DNA from 4 places in the Staphylococcus agnetis genome. Region 1 is predicted to be linked to each of the others. Evidence: riboswitches for the same ligand, from Rfam matches in the RefSeq annotation. Region 1 holds a riboswitch; each other region holds the start of a gene.
What was found. A riboswitch is a leader RNA that binds a small molecule or an ion and turns the genes downstream of it on or off. The one in region 1 is predicted to bind S-adenosylmethionine.
Positions count from the first base shown of each region.

Region 2: linked by a shared signal. The riboswitch ahead of GJE18_RS08630 (M20 family metallopeptidase) and the one ahead of GJE18_RS11020 (O-acetylhomoserine aminocarboxypropyltransferase/cysteine synthase family protein) in region 1 are both predicted to bind S-adenosylmethionine.
Region 3: linked by a shared signal. The riboswitch ahead of GJE18_RS02570 (methionine ABC transporter ATP-binding protein) and the one ahead of GJE18_RS11020 (O-acetylhomoserine aminocarboxypropyltransferase/cysteine synthase family protein) in region 1 are both predicted to bind S-adenosylmethionine.
Region 4: linked by a shared signal. The riboswitch ahead of metK (methionine adenosyltransferase) and the one ahead of GJE18_RS11020 (O-acetylhomoserine aminocarboxypropyltransferase/cysteine synthase family protein) in region 1 are both predicted to bind S-adenosylmethionine.

Region 1 is NZ_CP045927.1:2,178,512-2,184,228, forward strand. It holds gene GJE18_RS11010 (type 1 glutamine amidotransferase domain-containing protein) at 1-501, opposite strand, end outside; gene GJE18_RS11015 (hypothetical protein) at 621-785, opposite strand; gene GJE18_RS11020 (O-acetylhomoserine aminocarboxypropyltransferase/cysteine synthase family protein) at 799-2,079, opposite strand; SAM riboswitch class I at 2,138-2,235, opposite strand; gene GJE18_RS11025 (carbohydrate kinase) at 2,479-3,591, shown strand; gene GJE18_RS11030 (pseudouridine-5'-phosphate glycosidase) at 3,575-4,486, shown strand; gene GJE18_RS11035 (NupC/NupG family nucleoside CNT transporter) at 4,496-5,692, shown strand.
Region 2 is NZ_CP045927.1:1,687,615-1,693,331, forward strand. It holds gene GJE18_RS08610 (VOC family protein) at 1-15, opposite strand, end outside; gene coaW (type II pantothenate kinase) at 123-920, shown strand; gene GJE18_RS08620 (DUF2750 domain-containing protein) at 1,002-1,673, opposite strand; gene ldmS (L-aspartate--L-methionine ligase LdmS) at 1,829-3,010, opposite strand; gene GJE18_RS08630 (M20 family metallopeptidase) at 3,011-4,195, opposite strand; SAM riboswitch class I at 4,287-4,397, opposite strand; gene GJE18_RS08635 (S-ribosylhomocysteine lyase) at 4,627-5,097, shown strand; gene GJE18_RS08640 (DoxX family protein) at 5,482-5,717, opposite strand, start outside.
Region 3 is NZ_CP045927.1:503,099-508,815, reverse strand. It holds gene sufD (Fe-S cluster assembly protein SufD) at 1-109, opposite strand, end outside; gene sufC (Fe-S cluster assembly ATPase SufC) at 131-901, opposite strand; gene popT (polyprenyl-phosphate transporter PopT) at 1,211-2,062, shown strand; gene GJE18_RS02580 (MetQ/NlpA family ABC transporter substrate-binding protein) at 2,106-2,930, opposite strand; gene GJE18_RS02575 (methionine ABC transporter permease) at 2,955-3,650, opposite strand; gene GJE18_RS02570 (methionine ABC transporter ATP-binding protein) at 3,643-4,671, opposite strand; SAM riboswitch class I at 4,769-4,875, opposite strand; gene GJE18_RS02565 (thioredoxin family protein) at 4,915-5,229, opposite strand; gene GJE18_RS02560 (toprim domain-containing protein) at 5,195-5,590, opposite strand; gene gcvH (glycine cleavage system protein GcvH) at 5,673-5,717, opposite strand, start outside.
Region 4 is NZ_CP045927.1:1,393,448-1,399,164, forward strand. It holds gene GJE18_RS06895 (aldo/keto reductase) at 1-397, opposite strand, end outside; gene GJE18_RS06900 (nuclease-related domain-containing protein) at 611-1,519, opposite strand; gene metK (methionine adenosyltransferase) at 1,608-2,807, opposite strand; SAM riboswitch class I at 2,912-3,025, opposite strand; gene pckA (phosphoenolpyruvate carboxykinase (ATP)) at 3,239-4,819, shown strand; gene GJE18_RS06915 (alpha/beta hydrolase family protein) at 4,844-5,629, opposite strand; gene ytkD (RNA deprotection pyrophosphohydrolase) at 5,610-5,717, opposite strand, start outside.

The DNA.
Region 1 (5,717 bases):
TACTTCTTCAGCGTTTGAAAATCCTGTTAATTTTTTCCCGTCGATAAGGAAATAATGATTCGGTCTCTTCACTTCGAGTAAGGCCGCCGCCCCGTGACATACAGATGCCACGATGCCCCCCTTATCATAAATCGTGTTAATCGCTTGTTGTACATGCGCATTTCCTGGGAAATCATACATCACACCATGCCCGCCCGTAAAATAAATGACGTCATATGCGGATGGATCTGCAGTATCAATACTTGGCGTTAACTTTAATTGATCCATAAACAATTCATTTTCATAATAACTTTTTGTCAGCTTGTCTAATATACCTGGTGTTAAACTGACAGGATCTAAAGGTGTTTCGCCACCTTTAATGTTGTATAAATCGATTTGATAATCTTCATTACCATGAAAGACATCATAGAAATGGACTAATTCACTTAACCATAAGCCAGTGGGTTTATCTGTGCCGTCAAATTGTGTATGGCTCGTATTGACAATCATAATTTTTTTCATGTCGCATTCACCACTTTTTCAAAGATTTGTGTTCATTATAATGAAGTTTTGGGTTGATGACGAATGATTTGTTTATACTTTGTCTGTACCCTTATTAAAATTGGGTGCACACCCCACTTTTAATAAGATTCCTCTGTTTTCAACTTTAGTTGAATGGCTGCTTCATATTCTTTAATCTTCGCTTCTTTCATCATGTGCGCCGCTTTATTAATTGGCACATATGCTTGCCATTCTTCTTTTTTGGCTTTCAACGTTTCTAATGTTTGTTTTTGTATCGATGTCACACAGATCCCCCATTTATTTAATCGCAGCAAAACCTTTTGCCAAATCGTTTAAAATATCATCAATATGTTCAAGGCCAATAGATAAACGAATCGTCTCTGGCGCAATCCCTGCTGCCGCTTGTTCTTCAACGGTTAATTGTTGATGCGTCGTAGAAGCTGGATGGATGACTAATGATTTGGCATCTCCTACATTGGCGAGTAACGAAAATAACTCTAACGCTTCTATAAATTGTTTTCCTGCCTCATATCCACCTTTGACACCAAATGTAAATACAGCTCCAGCACCATGAGGCAAATACTTTGTTTTAAGGTCATAATATGGACTCGTTTCAAGTCCAGCATATTTTACCCACGCAACTTTAGCATGTTTCGACAAATAATGCGCAACTTTTTCCGCATTTTCAACATGACGTTCCATACGCAATGACAATGTTTCTAACCCTTGTGTTAATTGAAATGCGTTGAAGGGTGACAATGCGGCACCTGTATCACGTAATAATGTCGTGCGAATTTTAAAGGCCAGTGCAGCGTCACCAAACTTTTCGCTAAAGATGATGCCATGATACGATGGATCAGGTTCACTCAATCCAGGAAACTTACCATTATTCCAGTCGAAGTTCCCACCATCTACAATGACGCCACCCATTGATGTCCCATGGCCTCCGATAAATTTGGTCGCAGAATGGACAACGATATTTGCGCCGTATTCAATCGGTCTAAAGAGATACGGTGATGCAAACGTATTATCCACGATTAGAGGAATACCATGTGCTTTAGTGATTGCAGTTAGTTTTTCAAAATCTTCTATGTTGCCTTCAGGGTTGCCAATGGTTTCAACAAATAGTGCCTTTGTATTCGCTTTAATGGCCGCAGTTACATTTTGTGGGTCTTTCGTATCGACAAGTGTTACCTCTATCCCAAATTTAGGTAACGTATGCGTCAATAAAGTGTGCGTGCCTCCGTATAACGTTTCACACGCGATAATATGGTCACCTGCATGTGCGACAGATTGAATCGCATACGTGATTGCTGCCATTCCCGAAGCAACCGCCACACTTGCAATCCCACCTTCAAGCTCAGCCACTCGTGTTTCAAATACAGCAGTAGTAGGATTCATGAGCCGGGTATAAATATTCCCCAACTCTTCCAATCCAAATAAATTGGCCGCGTGATCCGTGTCATTAAAATTAAATGAGGTCGTTTGATAAATCGGCACTGCGCGTGCATTCGTTGCTGCATCCACTTCTTGTCCTGCGTGCAATTGTCGCGTCTCAAATCGGTAATCGTGTGTCATCTTTATTCCCCCTAAAAATTAAAAAAGCCTACCTTGAAAGATAGACGTGACGTAATCAGACTCATCTCTCAGGTTTCACACCTGCAGGAATTAGCACCTAACTTAAAAGGTTGCCTGGCTTCGTAGGGCCTGTCCCTCCACCATTCTGGATAAGTGTTATGAAATTAAAACTAGTGTATTATACTCATTTATCGAAGTCAACAAAAAATTCAGATAACTCTGATAAAAACTGTGCATCTGCATCATTCGCTTTTGATAAAATGTAAATTTGACGCCTGTAACAAAAAAAGAAATTTGTAAACTTTATGAACAGCTTTGTGAAAGCGTTTACATTTCTATGCCTATTTGCTAATCTAAACAAAAGTTTAATTTTCAAACTTTTGTTTATTAGGAGGTGCCATGTTGAACAAAAATGAAAAATTGATTCTTGAACGTATTCAAGACAATCCGTTCATCTCTCAACAGGAGTTAGCCAAAGCTGTTGGTCTCTCTCGCCCTGCCGTTGCCAACATTATCTCTGGCCTTATACGAAAAGAATATGTACTTGGTAAAGCGTATGTGCTCAATGATGATTTTCCTATCGTCTGTATAGGTGCGACAAATCTTGACCGTAAGTTTTATGTCAATCAAGCACTACAACAAGGAACTTCAAATCCGGTCACATCGACACGTTCCGTTGGAGGTGTCGCCCGAAACATTGCTGAAAACCTGGGGCGTTTAGGAGACAACGTCGCAATTCTTTCGGCCAGTGGCAACGACAGTGAATGGGACATGATCAAACATTTATCTAGCCCCTTTATGAGTCTTGACCACGTTCAACAAGTTGAAAACGCAAATACAGGATCGTATACGGCACTAATCGATAAGGATGGCAATATGGAGTATGGACTTGCAGATATGGAAGTGTATAAAGAAATCACGCCTGAGTTTTTAATTAAGCGTACACACTTACTGCGGAAAGCTAAATGTATCATTGTCGATCTTAATCTGCCCAAAGATTCACTTGATTTCTTATGTGCCTACAGTGAAAAACATCACATCAAACTCGTCGTCATACCAGTGTCGTCACCGAAAATGATAAACATGCCCGATTCTTTACATGCGATTGACTGGCTTATTATTAATCGTGATGAAACGGAAACATTTTTAAAGATGACCATTAATGATACTGAAGATTTAAAACGCGCTGCCAAACAATTAAATGATCTCGGCATTAGTCACGTGATTATTACGAATGGTACAAAAGCGCTCATCTATAGCAGTCCAACAGAAAGCATCATTAAAGACATTGTACCTTCAAAACAAGTTGAAGACGTGACGGGTGCTGGAGATGCGTTTACGAGTGCGGTCATTTTTAGTTGGTTAAAAGGATTCGATATTGAAGACACGTTAATTGCTGGCTTAGTAAATGCCCGTAAAACCATCGAAACAAAATACACTGTACGACAAAATTTAGATAAAAAACAGTTATTACGAGATATGGAGGAATATCAAAATGAAACAATACATTGAATTGTCTCAAGAAGTTGAAAATGCCAAATCAAATCACCAACCTATCGTAGCCCTAGAGTCGACGATTATCTCTCATGGGATGCCTTACCCACAAAATGTACAAATGGCGAAGAATGTAGAACAAATCATTCGTGACCATGGGGCTGTACCTGCAACAATCGCATTAATAGATGGCAAGATCAAAATCGGTTTAGAGGACAATGAGTTAGAATTACTCGCGAAAAGTGATAATGTCGCAAAAGTATCGCGTCGTGATTTAGCAGAAGTTATTGCACAAAAAAGAATCGGTGCGACAACAGTGGCTTCTACAATGATATGTGCAGCGCTCGCAGATATTAAGTTTTTTGTGACAGGTGGCATTGGAGGCGTACACCGTGGTTCTGAAGAAACGATGGATATTTCTGCTGATTTAGATGAACTTTCAAAAACAGATGTCACTGTTATTTGTGCTGGAGCCAAATCGATTTTAGATTTGCCCAAAACGATGGAGTATCTTGAAACAAAAGGTGTTCCTGTGATTGGCTATCAAACTGAAGAACTTCCAGCCTTTTTCACACGCAAAAGCGGTGTCAAATTAAATTCAACGGCAAATCATGTCGATGACATCGCTTCGATTTGTAAAGTGAAACATGATCTCCAACTTGAAGGTGGCATGGTAATCGCAAATCCTGTTCCTGAAGCTGATCAATTAGACAAAGCGTATATCGATACAATTATTAATGACGCTGTGAAAGAGGCCGAACAAAAAGGCATTCACGGTAAAGATTCTACACCGTTTTTATTAAGTAAAATTGTTGAAAAAACGGATGGTAAGTCCCTTGCAACAAATATTAAACTTGTCGAAAATAATGCAGTCGTTGGCGCCCAAATCGCAGTATCATATTCTAAATTGTAGGTGATGTTTATGTCCATACTATTTACGATGACAGGGGTGGTATTTGCATTATTTATCGCCTATATCGTCAGTTTTGATCGCAAACATATTGATTTTAAAAAGACGCTCATTATGCTTGTCATTCAAGTCTTACTGATTTTGTTTATGATGAACACGTCTATCGGTCTCAATATCTTAACAGCACTCGGTAAATTTTTTGAAGGGTTAATGAACATCAGTAAAGCAGGCATCGATTTTGTATTTGGTGATTTAGAAAATAAAGGCGGCTTTACATTTTTTATGCACGTCTTACTCCCTTTAGTTTTTATATCTGTATTAATAGGTATTTTAAATTACTTCAAAATCCTACCATTTATTATTAAATACGTTGGTTTGGTCATTAATAAAATCACGCGAATGGGTCGCTTAGAAAGTTATTTTGCCATCTCAACAAGTATGTTGGGACAACCAGAGGTCTTTTTAACGATTAAAGACCTTATACCGAAACTTTCCAAAGCCAAATTATACACAATTACCACTTCCGCAATGAGTGCTGTAAGTATGGCAATGTTAGGCTCGTATATGCAAATGATAGAACCAAAGTATGTCGTAACCGCAGTGATGTTAAACATTTTTAGTGCACTCATCATTGCGAGTGTCATTAATCCATATGAAGCGAACGATGCAGATGTGGAAATTGAAAACCTTACTGAAACACCTACAAAGCGCCAATCAAGGACACCATTTTTCCAAATGATTGGCGACAGTGCGATAGATGGTTTTAAAATTGCGATTACTGTTGCCATTATGTTATTAGCCTTCATTTCATTAATGGAAGGCATCAATGTTATCTTTAGTGCTGTAGGGCTAAACTTTAAACAGCTGATAGGATACATTTTTGCGCCTATCGCCTTCATTATAGGTGTCCCATGGAGTGAAGCTGTACAAGCAGGCTCGATTATGGCAACAAAATTAATCACAAATGAGTTTGTAGCGATGCTAGATTTTAAAGATATGGCGAAAGATTTAAGTGACCGTACGGTAGGGATTATTTCAGTGTACTTGGTCAGCTTTGCCAACTTTGGCACTGTAGGTATCATTGTAGGGGCTATCAAAGGCATCAGTGGTGAGCAAGGCAATAAAGTGGCAGCCTTCGCTTTAAAATTATTACTCGGTGCCACTCTAGCTTCTATCATTTCTGCTGCCATGGTAGGGTTAGTACTGTAGAAACCTCACGTCGTCAGCTATCATA
Region 2 (5,717 bases), 490 kb from region 1:
TGGACTTAACTTCATAAACGAATCCCCCTAGACATTTTAAAAATTATAATTAAAACTTGTATTTTTGTGATTATCATATAGTATATAGTGGTGATAAACAATAATTTTGAGGTGAACAAGCGATGCGAATCGGAATTGACGCAGGTGGTACGCTAATTAAAATTGTAGTTGAAAATGGTGGTCAGCGTACGTACGAAACACGTCTCACTACGGATATAGAAAACGTAGCAAATTGGTTAAATGAACAAACATGTTCCAATATTTGTATAACAGGTGGCAATGCGAAAGCACTCAATGATTTACTCCATTGTGATGCTAAACAATTTATTGAATTCGATGCTGCTGATAAAGGTGTTGAGCTTCTTTTAAAAGAACAAGGTATTGCATTAGAACGCTATATTTTTACTAATGTTGGAACAGGGACATCTATTCATTTAGCCGATGCACAAGGTCAACAACGTGTAGGTGGTATTGGTACCGGTGGCGGTATGATACGCGGATTAGGTTACTTATTAACTGAAATCAAAGATTACACACAACTCACAGACCTAGCACAAAAAGGAAATCGCGACATCATAGATTTGAAAGTGAAACATATTTATAAAAATGATACCCCACCTATTTCTGGTGAACTGACTGCGGCGAATTTTGGACATGTTTTATTAAATTTAGACAAAACATTTACGCCTGCTGATAAATTAGCTTCACTAATTGGTGTTGTAGGTGAAAGTGTTACCACCGTATCCATTCATGTCGCGAGAGAGCATGGAGCGCATGATGTTGTTTATATTGGTTCATCTTTCCATAATAATCCATTACTCCAAAAAGTAGTCACGGATTATACGATATTACGTGGTTTTACACCTCACTATTTAAATAATGGCGCATTTTCAGGCGCACTCGGTACATTATATTTATAATGAAACGTATATTAATAGCCTTCAAAATTCAATAAAAATGAATTTTGAAGGCTAAACTTTTAGATATGTTATCTCACTTTATTAAAATGTTAATTCATTCGCTAATTTTTGTGCACTTACAATGGTACCAACGACGCCTGGTTTTAAGTCTATTGCAACGTAACGATTGTCATCACGCAATTCGTCTAACCATTCTGAAAACACTTCACCTTCAACGTAAATAAGTTCAAGTGTTTCGAAGTCTTCTTCAGCAACACGCTTCGCTCGCTGGCTTAAACTCCAAACAGGCATGAAATGAGATTGTTCAAAATTATCATTTTCATCACTTACGACCATAAATTGCTTAGTACCTTTACGTGTAAGACCATATACAGTGTCGGTTTTAGAAACATCTTCAACAAATTCTCGAATGCGTAAGCGATCAATATCAGTCATAATATCATTAAAAGCCGATAAAATTTTAATTTCATGACCTTCTGCATCAATCGTCACATTCACAACCGCTTCATCCTCTTCATCAAACATATCGTCAAGTTCATAAGTTGTAAAACGATCGATATCCATCGCCTTAATTTTATCAAATTCAACATTTAGATTTTCGAGATATGCTTTTGCCAAACTTTCCCTCGTCCAAAAGCAAAATAATTGTTTCCCATTATGCAAATGCTTCACAATTTTTTTATCTTTTACTGCGATAAAAAATTGCTCATTTGTCAGAATATCTTTGTAAAAACGTTCATTTTTATACGACATCTTTTTCTCCCTCTCTAAATGAGCTCTTTACGTTGAATATAAACTACTGTCTACATTTCGTCAATGTGACAAAAATAGAAACCATCGCGTATTTTCATATCAGATAACATATACGCTAACAATTTTAGTTCGTTACAAAAACACGCTACTATTGATTATTTTAAACCTGCTTCTATAAGAAAGGCTTGCTCAAGTGCCTCGATTTGTTCAAGACTGTTCGCATGCCAAATGCCTGCAAATCGAGAACTGACATTACGCGTTTTATAATAATCACCATCATAATAAGATAATGGATAAAGGACGCCTTGTCGAACATATTTTTCAATCGCTTGAAAAAACGTTTGTCTGTCGGCTTTAGACACATAGCTATAAAATTTATGATGTTTGCCAGTTAATAAATGATCGAGTAATAACATACTTGTTGAACCATTTTGTCTAAAATTCAAATCAATCGCATAAATGTCCTCTTCTTTATCAACAAGTAAATCAAACCCCGCAACACCTATAAATCCTTTATCTCCACCAATTTTCATAATTTCAAATCCTGCATCAATGACTGCTTGAGGTACATGTATAGCATTAGTATTACCATTATAAAATCCATAAGCATTCGTTAACTGTTTGGCTGCCCCTAGGTAAACAATACCTTTATCAGGGTGTACGGCATATTGCACACAGTAATTTTCTTTAGCTTCCACACATTGTTCAATAATGATAGTTTGTGTGGCTTCTTTCGCATTGTCAATACGTGCTACTGCTTCATCTAAATCTGATTGATTATAACATATCATCACGCCATACCCACCTGCAGTAGGTAAATCATCTCCAGGTTTTAAAACAAGAGGTAGTGTCCAATGTTCTAAAGCATGATGAAGCATCTCAATATCTACCACCTCTCTTTTAGGTAGATATTTACCTTCTGTCCATTCAGGAATCCTTGCCTTAGTATTTAAATCAACAAACATCTGCTTATTCATCGCATAGCGTGTACGGTGTATTAAATCTTCACCATGCACATACTGTGTATAAATGCGCTTTTGATCTTGTTCAGTAAGTTGTTTTAATAACTGTTCATAACTTTCTTTATCTTTGAATGTATAAATATTGTTCGGTATCGTTTGATTCACATAATTAAACAAAATTTGTAATTTATCAGTAACACTGGCCTCATGTACAATGACTGGCATATCAGCAATCAATAATTCTCGTCCTGTTAAAAAATTCGATTGATGCTCGTCTGGTTCTAACCATGGATTAGAAATATAAGATGGACGTGATGTATATACGATATCATCAGCGTATAAGTCTCCCAATTTTAAACGTAGATGGTCAGTCATTTATAATTTCTCCCTTAATAATTGATGTTCCTTTTGAATTGTGGCTAACAAATCATAATCTTGAAGTATACTTGCTCCCATTAATGCAATAATTTTCGCACCTTTAATTAACGCCTTATCTCCCATAGGGCTTGCTGCTGCTTCTCTAAATCGATGTGTGTGACCAACTAAGCTACGCGGTCCTATTTTAATATGTGGATGAATCGTAGGCACTACATGGCTCACATTACCTGTATCAGTCGAACCATAACCAAAATCATCATGACTGACTTCTTCCCCTAATTCTGTTGCATAACGTTCAAATAAAGCATCAAGTTGTGGTGATTTGATAAATTCGTTTACCCCATTTTGAATCGGTCCAAACTCATAATTACAACCTGTTTGAATGGCTGCGCCTTTTGCAATTTGATGCACGCGTTCTGTTAATATATCGAGAGATTTCCTCGTCGTTGCACGTGTATAAAAACGTGCATGTGTATAATCAGGAATGATATTCGCCGCTTTACCACCGTCTAAAATGACGCCATGGACACGTTCTGATTTATGAATGTGTTGTCTTAATTGTGCTATACCATTAAAAAAGCTGAGCATTGCATCTAAAGCATTCTTAGCATCTTCTGCATTTTCAGATGCATGTGCACTCTTGCCATAGAACTGGATATCTAATACATCTACAGCAAGCGTATGAATCGTCGGATACGTGTCGTTTCCTGGATGAATCATCAGCGCAATATCCACATCATCAAAAATCCCCTCTTTGACGTAAGATGCTTTTGCGCTACCGTTTTCGCCACCTTCTTCAGCCGGACACCCAAAAACAATGACACTGCCTCCTAGTTCATCAATCACTTGTTTGAGCGCGATACCTGCAAGTACACTAGCGGTCCCTATAATATTATGTCCACACGCATGACCTAATCCCGGCAAGGCATCATACTCTGCCAAAAACCCTATCGTTGGTCCCGGCTCTTTTGCCTCATAGGATGCGATAAAGCCTGTTGAGTGGCCTGCAATATCCTTTTCAATATTAAAACCGTGCGTTGATAATTGGTCTATTAAAAGACGCGACGCAAATAATTCCTCATTCCCTAATTCTGGTCGATCATGTATTTGGTGACTCATATCTAAATAATGTAAGCGATGATTGTCTATATAATCTAAAATGCGCTGTCTTACTGATACCAAAGTAATTTCTCCCTTCAAAAACAAAAAGTTATCATACGTGATGTAAGTCTATTAATAGACGCACATCAAACGTTGATAACCATTTGTATGTCATTTATCTATCAATAGTCAAATGCTATTGTTGGATTTAGCACCTTTATCGTTACTCGATGAGGTTGCAGGGCTTCGTAGGGCCAATTCCCTCCACCACTCTTGATAAATTGTTATTTAATTAGTACTCATTTTATCGGAAATCGACTGATTTGTCATGCTATTTTTATTATTTACACAATTTCTCACTGTTATGTCACATACCCAATTAAGGCATCATTCTCATCGTCATCCCCCTTTATAAATAGGTTCGGTCTCATTCCTTCATTCAATGAAAAGGCATCCCCCTTTGATACAATGAAAGTTATGTTAAAATGAAAATAATAAAGGAGGATGTCAATATGCCAAAAATGAACGTAGAAAGTTTTAATTTAGATCACACAAAAGTAGTTGCACCATATGTACGCCTTGCAGGTAAAATGCAAGGGGAAAATGGAGATGACATTTACAAGTATGATATTCGTTTCAAACAGCCAAATAAAGAACATATGGACATGCCAGGTTTACACAGTCTCGAACATTTAATGGCTGAAAATATTCGTAATCATTCAGACAAAGTCGTAGATTTAAGTCCAATGGGATGCCAAACAGGTTTTTATGTGTCATTTATTAACCATAAAGATTACGATGATGTATTAAATATTATTGAAAACACGATTCATGACGTTTTAAATGCTAATGAGGTCCCAGCGTGTAATGAAGTACAATGTGGTTGGGCAGCTAGCCATTCTCTTGAAGGAGCAAAAACTATTGCGCAAGCATTTTTAGATAAGCGTCATCAATGGCATGATGTATTTGGAGAAGGTAAATAATCTTATATTGATTTCACTTGTCACTTTCTTTTAAAGCCTATTTAATGATTAAGGTGCGGTGCATGGAGAATAGACAAGCATCTCCCTTAGCGAAAATTCATTAAATCATATAAATAAGGGTTGAAACATCACAATCCTGTATAACAAAACAGGCAACAAAATTCATGCATACATGAGAACTTCGTTGCCTGTTATTCATTTATGTTTCTTAATTTAATCTATAAGAGCAAAAGTAAGAGAATGATAACATTACTTTGATTGCTTACTTAACCGAGACTGCTGAGGCATCAATCTGAAACCAAACATCCATTATGAAGTAAGACACCTAGAAAAGCAAAGTGTTGAAACAATTAAATGTGAAATACTTGAGTTTCATCCACTTAATTATAAATGACGTATCCATTTCATTAACTGAAACTGTAACGGGATACGAAGATATAATAACGATTTTGGCAATTGGAGGCCTTCTATTTTGTCGATATGTCGAGCCATATAAATATTTGCGGGTAGTACAGCCCATAAAAAAGCAATCATGATATGTTTAAATACATAACTCGGACGACGTATGAATAAGCCAATTCCAAAAACGATTTCGCACACACCAGTAATGAGGACCGCCG
Region 3 (5,717 bases), 770 kb from region 1:
ATTGTTTCAATGCATCTTTTCTCAATTGTGTCATCCAAGAAGGTTCGTGGTGCGCTTGTGAATAATCAACAAGTTGAGCTTCAGAAATATTTAATGTTTCAGTCGTCATACTTATTTCCTCCTAAGATGATTATTGGTTCGCTACTACTGAATCGTATTCTTCTTTAACCCACTCGTATCCTTCTTCTTCAAGGCGTTTGGCTAATTCAGCACCACCTGATTTTACAACGATACCGTTATACATTACATGTACGTGGTCTGGTGTAATGTAGTTTAATAAACGTTGGTAGTGCGTAATAATAAGTGAACCAAATTCATCACCGCGCATTTCGTTGATACCTTTAGAAACAACTTTTAATGCGTCAATATCTAAACCTGAGTCAATTTCATCTAAAATAGCAAATTTAGGTTGTAACATCATTAATTGAAGGATTTCGTTACGTTTTTTCTCTCCACCTGAGAATCCTTCATTAAGATAACGTTGTGCCATATCTTTATCCATGTCTAAGAAATCCATATGTTTGTCTAATTTTTTAATGAATTGCATTAAGTTGATTTCTTGACCTTCTTCACGTTGTGAGTTGATTGCCGAACGCATAAAGTCCGCATTCGTTACCCCTGTAATTTCGGATGGATATTGCATTGCTAAAAAGAGTCCAGCTTTAGCACGTTCATCAACTTCCATCTCTAAAATGTTCTCGCCGTCTAATAACACTTCACCTTGAGTCACTTCATATGAAGGATGACCCATAATAGCTGAAGATAGCGTAGATTTACCCGTACCATTTGGTCCCATAATGGCATGGATTTCACCCGTTTTAATCGTTAGGTTAACCCCTTTTAAAATCTCTTTATCGTCAATAGACACATGTAAGTCTTTAATTTCTAATGTTGATGGCATTACTATTCCCTCCAAAAAGTTAGATTACAATAACTAGTTTATAATAATTTTAAAGTAACGTCAAAAGGATTTCTAATCTTTCTAAATGCTCATTATAACGAAAATAACGGGAATTATAAAACATTTAGGGTTGAAAAAAGCGGTTTATTTTCGAATCATTTTTTTACTGTAATTAGAAAAGTTATTGATAATAGACAATGGCTTGTTCTCAATCAGAAAGGATCATCGTTGCGTATTCAAATGTATTGTTGTAATATGACATTTCAGTTAATATAAAGTAATCCTATTAAGAAAGGAACACGTTTGATTATGGCTCGATTTAAAATTTCAAATCTTCCTCGTGGTTTTGCTATGGGTGTCAGCGATTTAATCCCTGGCGTTAGCGGCGGAACGATTGCTTTACTTCTTGGCATCTATGATGATTTTATTGCTTCAGTAAGTGGTATTTTCTCAAAAAACTTTAAACGAAGTATGATGTTTTTACTTCCTATTATTATTGGAATGGGATTAGCAATTGGTATATTAAGCAGTCTTATTAATTATTTATTAGCATATCACCAAGTACCAACGATGTTTTTCTTTACAGGATTAATCATTGGTGTGATTCCATTTTTATTAAGAATTTCTCATTACAATAAAACTTTTAAAGCATCGCACTGGATAATTGTCGTTCTTTTTACGTTATTACTTGCAGCAATGGCATTTTTAAAGGGAGATACATCACACGCAGCACCAACACACATCGATTTATCAGCACCTATGCTCATCAAATATTTTGTTGCTGGGATATTAGCCTCAAGCGCCATGTTACTCCCTGGTATTTCAGGCTCATTCATTTTATTATTACTTGGCGTATATAGCACGGTTACATTTGCAATATCAGAGGTTGTTCGCCTTAACTTTCAAGCGTTACCCGTTATTATGTTAGTCGGTTTTGGCGTACTTGTCGGATTTATTGTTGCGAGTAAATTAATCAAATATTTACTCACACACTATACGTACTTCACCTATGCTGCTATCTTAGGCTTAGTTATTGGGTCATTATTTTCTGTATTTCCTGGTTTGCCAACTTCTGGCTTAACATGGATAGTATCTATTTCAACGTTAATCTTAGGTTTCATTGTGAGTTATATTTTAGGTCGTTTTTCGGCAGATTCATAAAAAAATGCCTTGATCACGCTTATTGTGATCAAGGCATTTTGCTTTATTCAGCTGGTGTGACAGCACCGTCATATTTGTCTTTAATGAATTTTTTAATGTCATCAGACTGTAAAACTTTGATTAGAGCTTTGATTTTCTTGTCATCTTTATGTCCATCTTGTACAGCAATTAAATTTGCATATGGGTTGTTATCTGCTTTTTCAACTGCGATAGAATCTTTTTGAGGATTTAACTTCTGCTCAATCGCGAAGTTAGAGTTAATGATAACTGCGTCTCCTTCATTATTTTGGTACGTTTTTGGTAAAAATTCTGCCGCTTGTTTATTATTAAATTTGATATCTTTTTTGTTTTCTACAATGTCATCAAATGTCGCATCTTGGATTTTAACGCCTTTTTTGATTTTAATAAGTCCTTCATCTACAAAGAATTTTAAGAATCGACCTTGTTCTGCAGGGTTGTTTGAAACGAAAATCTCAGCACCTTTAGGTAAATCTTTTAAACTTTTATGTTTTTGTGAATAAACAGCCATAGGTTCTAAGTGTACATTGCCAGCAGATTCAATTTTATACTTTTTATCTTTTTTCTCAGTATCTAAGTAAGGGGTATGTTGGAAGAAGTTCGCATCTAATTCTCCAGCATCTAATAATTTATTCGGTGTTGTGTAATCATTAATAGTTTTAATTTCTAAGTCATAACCTTCTTTTTCTAATAATGGTTTTGCCTGTTCTAAAATTTCAGCATGTGGCGCTGGTGAAGCACCTACCACGATTTTTTTATCTTCTTTATCACCACTTTTTGAATCATTCCCACAAGCTGCTAATACGACTGATAAAACTAAAATTAATGCAATTGATAAAAATCTTTTCATTTTTACATTCTCCTTGTCCTATATTTATCGTTTGTCTATTTTATTCGTTGTCCAATCTCCCAAAAATTGAATAACGAAGACGATAACTAAAATTAAAATGGTTGATATTAAAATGACATCATTTTGGTTACGTGTAAAACCTGTTAAATACGCTAAATTCCCTAAACCTCCTGCACCTATGACGCCCGCAACAGCTGTTGAACCTACTAAAGCAATGGCTGTAACAGTGATGCCAGAAATTAAAGCCGGAAGCGATTCTGGAATTAAAACTTTTCGAATGACTGTCCATGTGTTTGCCCCCATTGACCAAGCCGCTTCAATAACCCCTTTATCAATTTCTTTTAAAGCAATCTCGACAAGACGTGCGTAAAACGGTGAAGCACCAATAATCAATGCAGGTAATGCACCTGTTGGACCACTGATTGTTCCTAAAATCAAACTTGTAAATGGAATCAATAATAGAATCAGTATAATAAATGGAATCGCTCGAAATAAATTAACGAAAAATGACACGATATTATAAAATATACGACCGATTTTAGATTTACTTTTTGATGTTAAAAATAATATGACTCCTGTTATTAACCCAAATATAAAAGAAAATAGTGTAGCAATGATTGTCATATAGAGCGTTTCGTATGTTGCAACCCAGACCTCTGGCCAACGTACATTTGGCATTGTCATCATTTCATGTAATATTTCGCCAAAACTCTTACCCATGTGCAATCACCTCTACTTCAATGTGTTTCAATTCTAAATCATGTGTCAGTTGTTCAAAGTCTGCTTGCGCAACATTTGGAATATGTAAAACAATAAATCCGATGGCACCTGACTTAGAATGTTTAATATTAGCCTCTAAAATATTTACCTCAACGTCATGTGTTTTTGAGATATATGAAACGATAGGTTGTGTTGTTGCTTCACCTGAAAAGTTAAGTTTAACGAGCTTGTCATTTGAATTTAATTTTACAAGGCCTGAAATATCCTCAAACTCAGCATTAGGTTGAAGATCTTCTTGAACAAAACGCTTAGTGACAGAATGTTCTGGATTTTCGAAAACTTCAGATACTTTACCTTGTTCAATTACCTTTCCATCTTCCATTACTGCCACTTCATCACAAATACGACGAATGACATGCATTTCATGAGTGATAATAATAATCGTTAAATTTTGTTCCTTTTTCAATTGAATGAGTAAATCAAGTATTTCATCTGTTGTTTGTGGATCAAGTGCACTTGTTGCTTCATCACAGAGTAATACTTCCGGGTCGTTTGCCAGCGCCCTTGCAATACCCACACGTTGTTTTTGTCCCCCGGACAATTCTGATGGATAGGCGTGTTCACGTCCCTTTAATCCAACTCGTTCAATGAGTTCTAAAGCTTTTAACTTAGCCTCTCGTTTAGAAACGCCTGCAATTTCTAATGGAAATAATACATTGTCAAGCACCGTGCGTGACCATAGTAAATTGAAATGTTGGAAGATCATACTCACCTTTTGGCGCTTATACCTTAAAGCACGTTTGCTCAATTTCCCTATATGATCTCCACCGATGATGACATCACCTGATGTAGGTGTTTCAAGATAATTAAATAATCGCACTAACGTACTTTTACCCGCTCCAGAAAAACCGATAATACCAAATATGGTACCTTTATTGATTGTTAAATTAACGTGATCAACAGCTAAAACGGATTTGGATTTGCTCTCGTACTGTTTGACGATATCCTTAAGCTCAATCATATTGCTCCCCCTTATGTGTTGCAAATCATCAAATATCAGAATAAAAAAAGCTTTCTCCTATATAAAAATAAGAGAAAGCATAGATTCCGATGCGTTTCTCTCATCTTCAAAAGTAAAGATACTTTATGTGAATTGGCACCATTTCTAAATATAGACGGTTGCCGGGCTTCATAGGGCACATCCCTCCACCACTCTAGATAAGAGTTTTCTGAATATTGAATTGTTTAAATCTTATCATTATCCTCAAGTTTCGTCAATCACTTTTTTCAATCTTTCTAATAAAAATGGGACAGACTGAAAAGCATAAATGCGGTCCACTTCTTTGTCATCACGCATGATTAACAAAATGGGTACTGATTGTATTTCAAAGGCTTGGCTAAATTCAGGATAAAAATTGAGGTCGCGTTTTTCTAAAGGTAACTGTGTCACTTCATTTACAATATGCAACATTCGTTCTGAGACTTTACATGTCCCACACATCGGAGTATAGCCGAAAATTAAGTGTATATTGTGCTTTTTTTCTTTAAATGTATTGTTCAATTGCTCTGAAACACTCATGATATGAATATTTTCCTTTAACATAAAAATCCGTTTTAACATCAAATCCATGACGCCCTAAAACGTTTGAGAGGTAATCTCTTGGGCAACGTGCCACTTCACTATAAGTTGAATCAATAAAAATATCTGTACTTTCACTTAAATACTTCGAAAACCATTTTCGTATCTTTCGCCCCTCAGCATCAGCATCAACAAGAATGTATACTTGCTTACCGTATAATGATTCTATCATATTGTCTAGTTTCTCAATTCCCATTGTGCCATGCGTACATATGATATCGACTGGTTCTAATAACACTTCCTTAACTCTTTTTTTATCAGATTTGCCTTCTACAACAATTACTTTATTAATCATCGCCATGGTCTTCACCTTCTAAAAAGATAGTATTCAGTGCAAAAAAACTCCAAGATAGTCCAAGGAATATCTAGGAGTTCAATAATTATTATTCGCCGATCATTTCTTGATAACCTTGTGCATCCATTAAAGC
Region 4 (5,717 bases), 790 kb from region 1:
CTTTGTATAAGTCTTCCATCCCCTTCCATGTGTCAATCATTACTGTGTCATCTAGACCTGGCCAATGTACCAAATACAAATCTAAATAATCTAGACCTAATGACTTTAAAGATCTTTCATAAGCCGCTTCAACGTTGTGACGACCGTAATCTTGTAACCATAATTTAGAAGTTATAAATAAATCCTCTCGCTGAAGATGAGATGTAGCGAGTGCTTCTTTAATGCCTTCTCCTACTTTTTCTTCATTGTTATAAATCATTGCGGTATCAATACTACGATATCCATGCAAAATGGCATGTTTAACCGCTTCTTTGGCTGTATCATCGTTTTGTACTCGAAAAACACCTAATCCAATTTGAGGCATCTCATTACCATTGTAAAATGTTACATTATTCATCATCTTCACCCTTTCTTTATTTAAATTAATCATAACGAAGGTTAAAACATACGTAAATTTTTTTGTCTTATTCTTAATAAAACACATGACCTACACTTGTAACAGTAGAATCAAAATAAGAGTAGGACACTTAATGCCCTACTCTTTCGCCTAGCCTATTATTTAATTGATTTAACATACATTGAAATTAAACTAGAAAGGCGACTGCACAATCTAATTAAATGATTCAATTTCGTCCATAATTGCTTGCAAATCATTCACATCATATTGAATGCGTCCGTGGAAAACAAACTTATTAAAGAACTCATCAAGTTGTGCAGGTCCGACTAATACTTTAGTTCCACTTTGTGAAGCATAATTTGAAATAGTGATGTCACCATCATGTCTTGGATTAAAATAAAGAATTGCTGTTGGCGCATATTTAAGGTTTAGCTTTTGTTGCAATGTCGTTGCCAGCTTTTCAATTGATTCAAGTTGAGACGTATAATCTACTACTGAAAGCGCTTGTCTCTCTTCATTTTGATCAAGTACAATCGTTTGAGGAGATTGTCCATCTAAATTTAACGTTTTAAATACGTGTTCCATCATAGGATTGTCTTTAAATTGATTTTGACTGACACCCTGGTATACATGTCCTTTTAACAATTCTGAATCAATAATATAGAGACCTGTACGTGTCAATACAAGATGACTAATTCGCGTAATGTCTTCTAAAGTGTTAGTTGGCATAAAGATATTCGCCATGATATGCATATCTTCAGGACGAATACGCTTTTCTTTAACTAGACGTTCTCTAATTCCCAATAAGCGCATATCAGTAATATATTCACTATCATTTTTTGAGAATAATTTTAATGCATCGATTTCACGATTTTTTGATGACAACATAGAGTCATATTGCTCTTTATGACGCGTATCTGATTTTTTCTTTTCAATACGTGCTTTTTCAAGAGCTTCCTTATGCTCATGATTTAATTTTTCTTCTTTAGATTGAAACTGATTCGAATACGTTTCTTTCACTTTTTTCTTACTGCGCAAGGCAAAGAGAAACATGATTAGAAACAAAAGTGCGAGGGCACTCGCAACGATTAACCCAATTTGAATGGGATCTAATTGTGACATGAACAATTACCTACCTTTTCTTCATTTGCTTTATTATCATCATTATATAAAAAAGCGAATCAAATCGCGAATCTTAATTAAGAAAACTTTATTTTAATGCTTCTACTGATTGTTTAAGAATATCGATCTTATCCGTTTTTTCCCATGGAACATTAATATCATTGCGTCCAAAATGACCATATGCAGCAGTTTGTTTGTAAATAGGACGTTGTAAGTCTAACATTTTAATAATCCCAGCAGGTCGTAAATCAAAGTTTTGTCTTACCGCTTCAATGAGGATACTTTCTGAAACTTTGCCTGTCCCAAACGTGTCGATTGAAATAGATACAGGCTGCGCGACACCAATTGCATATGCAATTTGGACTTCACATTTATCTGCTAGGCCTGCAGCGACAATGTTTTTAGCTACATAGCGTGCAGCATACGCAGCAGAACGGTCTACTTTTGTCGGATCTTTACCCGAAAATGCACCGCCACCATGGCGCGCATAACCGCCGTAAGTATCAACGATAATCTTGCGCCCTGTAAGACCTGCATCCCCTTGAGGACCACCGATAACAAAACGGCCTGTAGGATTGATAAAGAACTTTGTATCCTCATCGATTAACTTTTTATCTACTGTAGGATAAATCACATGTTTCTTTAAATCATCTTGAATATCTTTTAATTCAATATCTTCATGATGTTGTGATGAAATAACGATAGTATCAATACGTTTTGGTTGATTGTTTTCATCATATTCAACAGTAACTTGAACTTTACCGTCTGGTCTTAAATAACTTAACGTACCATCTTTACGCACCGTTGTTAAGCGTTTAGACAATTTATGAGACAAATCAATTGGTAATGGCATAAATGTATCTGTTTCGTTAGTGGCATAACCAAACATTAATCCTTGATCGCCAGCACCCGTATTTAGAACCTCATCTTGATTATCTTCACGATATTCTAAAGCGCGATCCACACCTTGTGCGATATCTGGCGATTGTTCATCGATTGCTGTAAGCACTGACATTGTTTTGTAGTCATAACCATATTTTGCACGCGTATAGCCGATTTCTTTAACCGTTTCGCGCACAACTTTAGGAATATCTACATATGTACATGTTGTGATTTCACCAGCGATTAACGCCATCCCCGTCGTAACAGTCGTTTCACATGCTACACGCGCATTAGGGTCACCTTTCAAAATTTCATCTAAAATCGCATCAGAAATTTGATCGGCAATTTTATCTGGATGTCCTTCAGTAACTGATTCTGAAGTAAATAAGCGTCTATTGTAAGTCATATTAAGCTCCTTTAAATTTTATTACGAAGTTCTCTCTGTGACTGAGCCAATAAAAAAAGCCTTTCACACTATAAAATAGAGAGAAGGCCTTTAACGTCCATTCGCTCTTATCGTTCAGACTATATATGTCTGCAAACGGTTTGGCACCTTTCTTCTATTGAAAGAAGAGGTTGCTGGGTTTCATTGGGTCCATGTCCCTCCACCACTCAGGATAAGAGAATCCGTTAGTCCTATATTACATAAATTTTTTAATAGTGTCAATTCAGTTTCGTCTTATGTTACACAAATATAAAAGCGATTTAACAACCTAATTATTTTACTATTTTTCTCTCCAAATTACCTAATTTTGGTATGGATTATGAAATCAATGTGTTATACTCTTGAATTGTAAAGGCTTACATTGCCGAAACAACTATTGGAGGGATAAAATCATGTCGTTTGACACACAAGCAATTGACGCTTTAAAAGACAAGCCTTCATCTCATTTTCAACTTACAACAACAGAACTTTATAACAAAATATTAAAACGAGACGAAGCTGAATTAACAGAACTCGGGGCCATCAATGCAAAAACGGGCGTTTATACTGGACGTTCTCCAAAAGATAAATATATTGTAGACAATCCTCAAGTAAAAGATGATATTGATTGGGGCACAATTAATCAACCTATTTCAGAGGAAAAGTTTTTAAACTTATACTATCAAGTGATTGATTATTTGGACAGTAAAGATGAGATATTTGTTTTCAATGGTTATGCAGGTAGTGATAAAGATTCACAGCTCGATTTAACAGTCGTCAATGAGTTTGCGTGGCATAACTTATTTGCACAAAATTTATTTATCAAACCAAACTCTAAAGAAGAGGCTGCAAAAATAAAAGCTGATTTTACGATTATTTCTGCACCTACATTCAAAGCAAATCCAGAAAAAGATGGCATTCGTTCAGAAACCTTTGTAATCATTTCGTTTAAGCATAAAACGGTTTTAATCGGGGGCACGGAATATGCAGGCGAAATGAAAAAATCTATTTTCTCTGTGATGAATTATTTATTACCAGAACAAAACATTATGAGTATGCACTGCTCGGCTAATGTAGGTAATAAAGGTGATGTTGCATTATTCTTTGGATTATCTGGTACAGGTAAAACCACTTTATCCGCTGATCCAAATCGTAAATTAATCGGTGATGATGAACATGGATGGAATGAAAATGGTGTCTTTAATATTGAAGGTGGCTGTTACGCAAAAGCCATTCATCTGTCAGAAGAAAAAGAACCCCAAATTTTTAATGCCATTCGATATGGTACTGTTTTAGAAAATTGCGTTGTAGATGAACATGGTTATGTGGATTTTGATGACAATAAACTCACTGAAAATACACGTGCTGCATATCCAATTCATCACATCGACAACATTGTCGTACCATCTAAAGCATCTCATCCAAATACCATCATTTTCTTGACTGCAGATGCATTTGGCGTGTTACCTCCAATTTCTAAATTAACCAAAGATCAAGCGATGTATCATTTCTTAAGTGGATTTACATCAAAACTTGCAGGGACAGAACGTGGTATTACAGAACCTCAACCCTCATTCTCAACATGTTTTGGCGCTCCATTCCTACCGTTAAATGCTAAAGTATACGCGGATTTACTTGGTGATTTAATTGACAAACATGATGTGGATGTATATTTAGTGAATACAGGTTGGACTGGTGGTAAATATGGTATCGGAAATCGTATCGAACTACGCCATACACGTAAAATGGTGAATGACGCTATTAGTGGCAAACTAAAAAATGCTGAGTTTGAAAAAGATCATATTTTCGGATTAAATATTCCAAAAGCGGTTGAAGATGTACCTACCACAATTTTACAACCAATCAATGCATGGACAGATAAAGAAGCCTATACTACGCAAGCAAAAGAATTAGTTGAGCGTTTTAAAGAAAACTTCAAAAAATTCGGTGAAGATACTCAACATCTAGAACAAACTGGTGGCTTTAAAGGATAAATCAAAAGCTGTGATACATGATTTTCATGTACCACAGCTTTTTTTATTCTCTTCAATCGTCTCCATCCAAGATTGTATATATGCTAAAACTTTTTGCATCGCTTTAGGCTTAGGGACGTGTCCCTCTTCTAATTGATACAATGTGTCGAACATCACATCTTTTTGTTGAAGTCGTGCTTCTAACACATAGGCATGCTTAATCCCCACTTGGTGATCCTTGCCTCCATGAATAATGAGTACAGGTGGTGATGATTTCTCGATGAATTTTAAGGCATCCCGGGCTTCATATGCTTTTATTGCTTTTTGAGGATGACCTATCATGCGCTTTAACATGTCTCTTAAATCTACGCGTTCTTCAAACATTAATTTTAGGTCACTTACACCACCCCAAATGATATAGCTATGCACAGGAATACGTTGAAAAGTTAATAAACCTTGAATACCACCTCGCGAAAAACCTATAAAATGGATATAAGCTTTCGGATATTGAGATTTTAAAATCCTTGTTGCCACCTCGACATCATTTAAATCTTCGCCGGCGAATTCATCTCGTCCTTCACTGCCGTTATTCCCTCTATAATAAGGCGCAAATACGAGTGTATGGGGCTGAATAAATTGCAGCAACCGCGCTAAACGAACACGCCCCACTTGTCCTTTTCCACCTCTTAAATAGACAATAATACGTTTCACACATTTTTTGGGTGTGAGGCATAACCCTTTTACAATTAAACCATCTACGTAATAAGACAATTCTTCAACAACATGTGTTTGAATATCTGCAGGCATTAACTTACGTGTCGTAAAATCCAAGCTCCGTCATCCTCTCAACACATTTTAAAATGGCTGGGTCTTCTAACAAAAAACTTTTATCACCTTTAGGCACCTCTTCAATAGATTG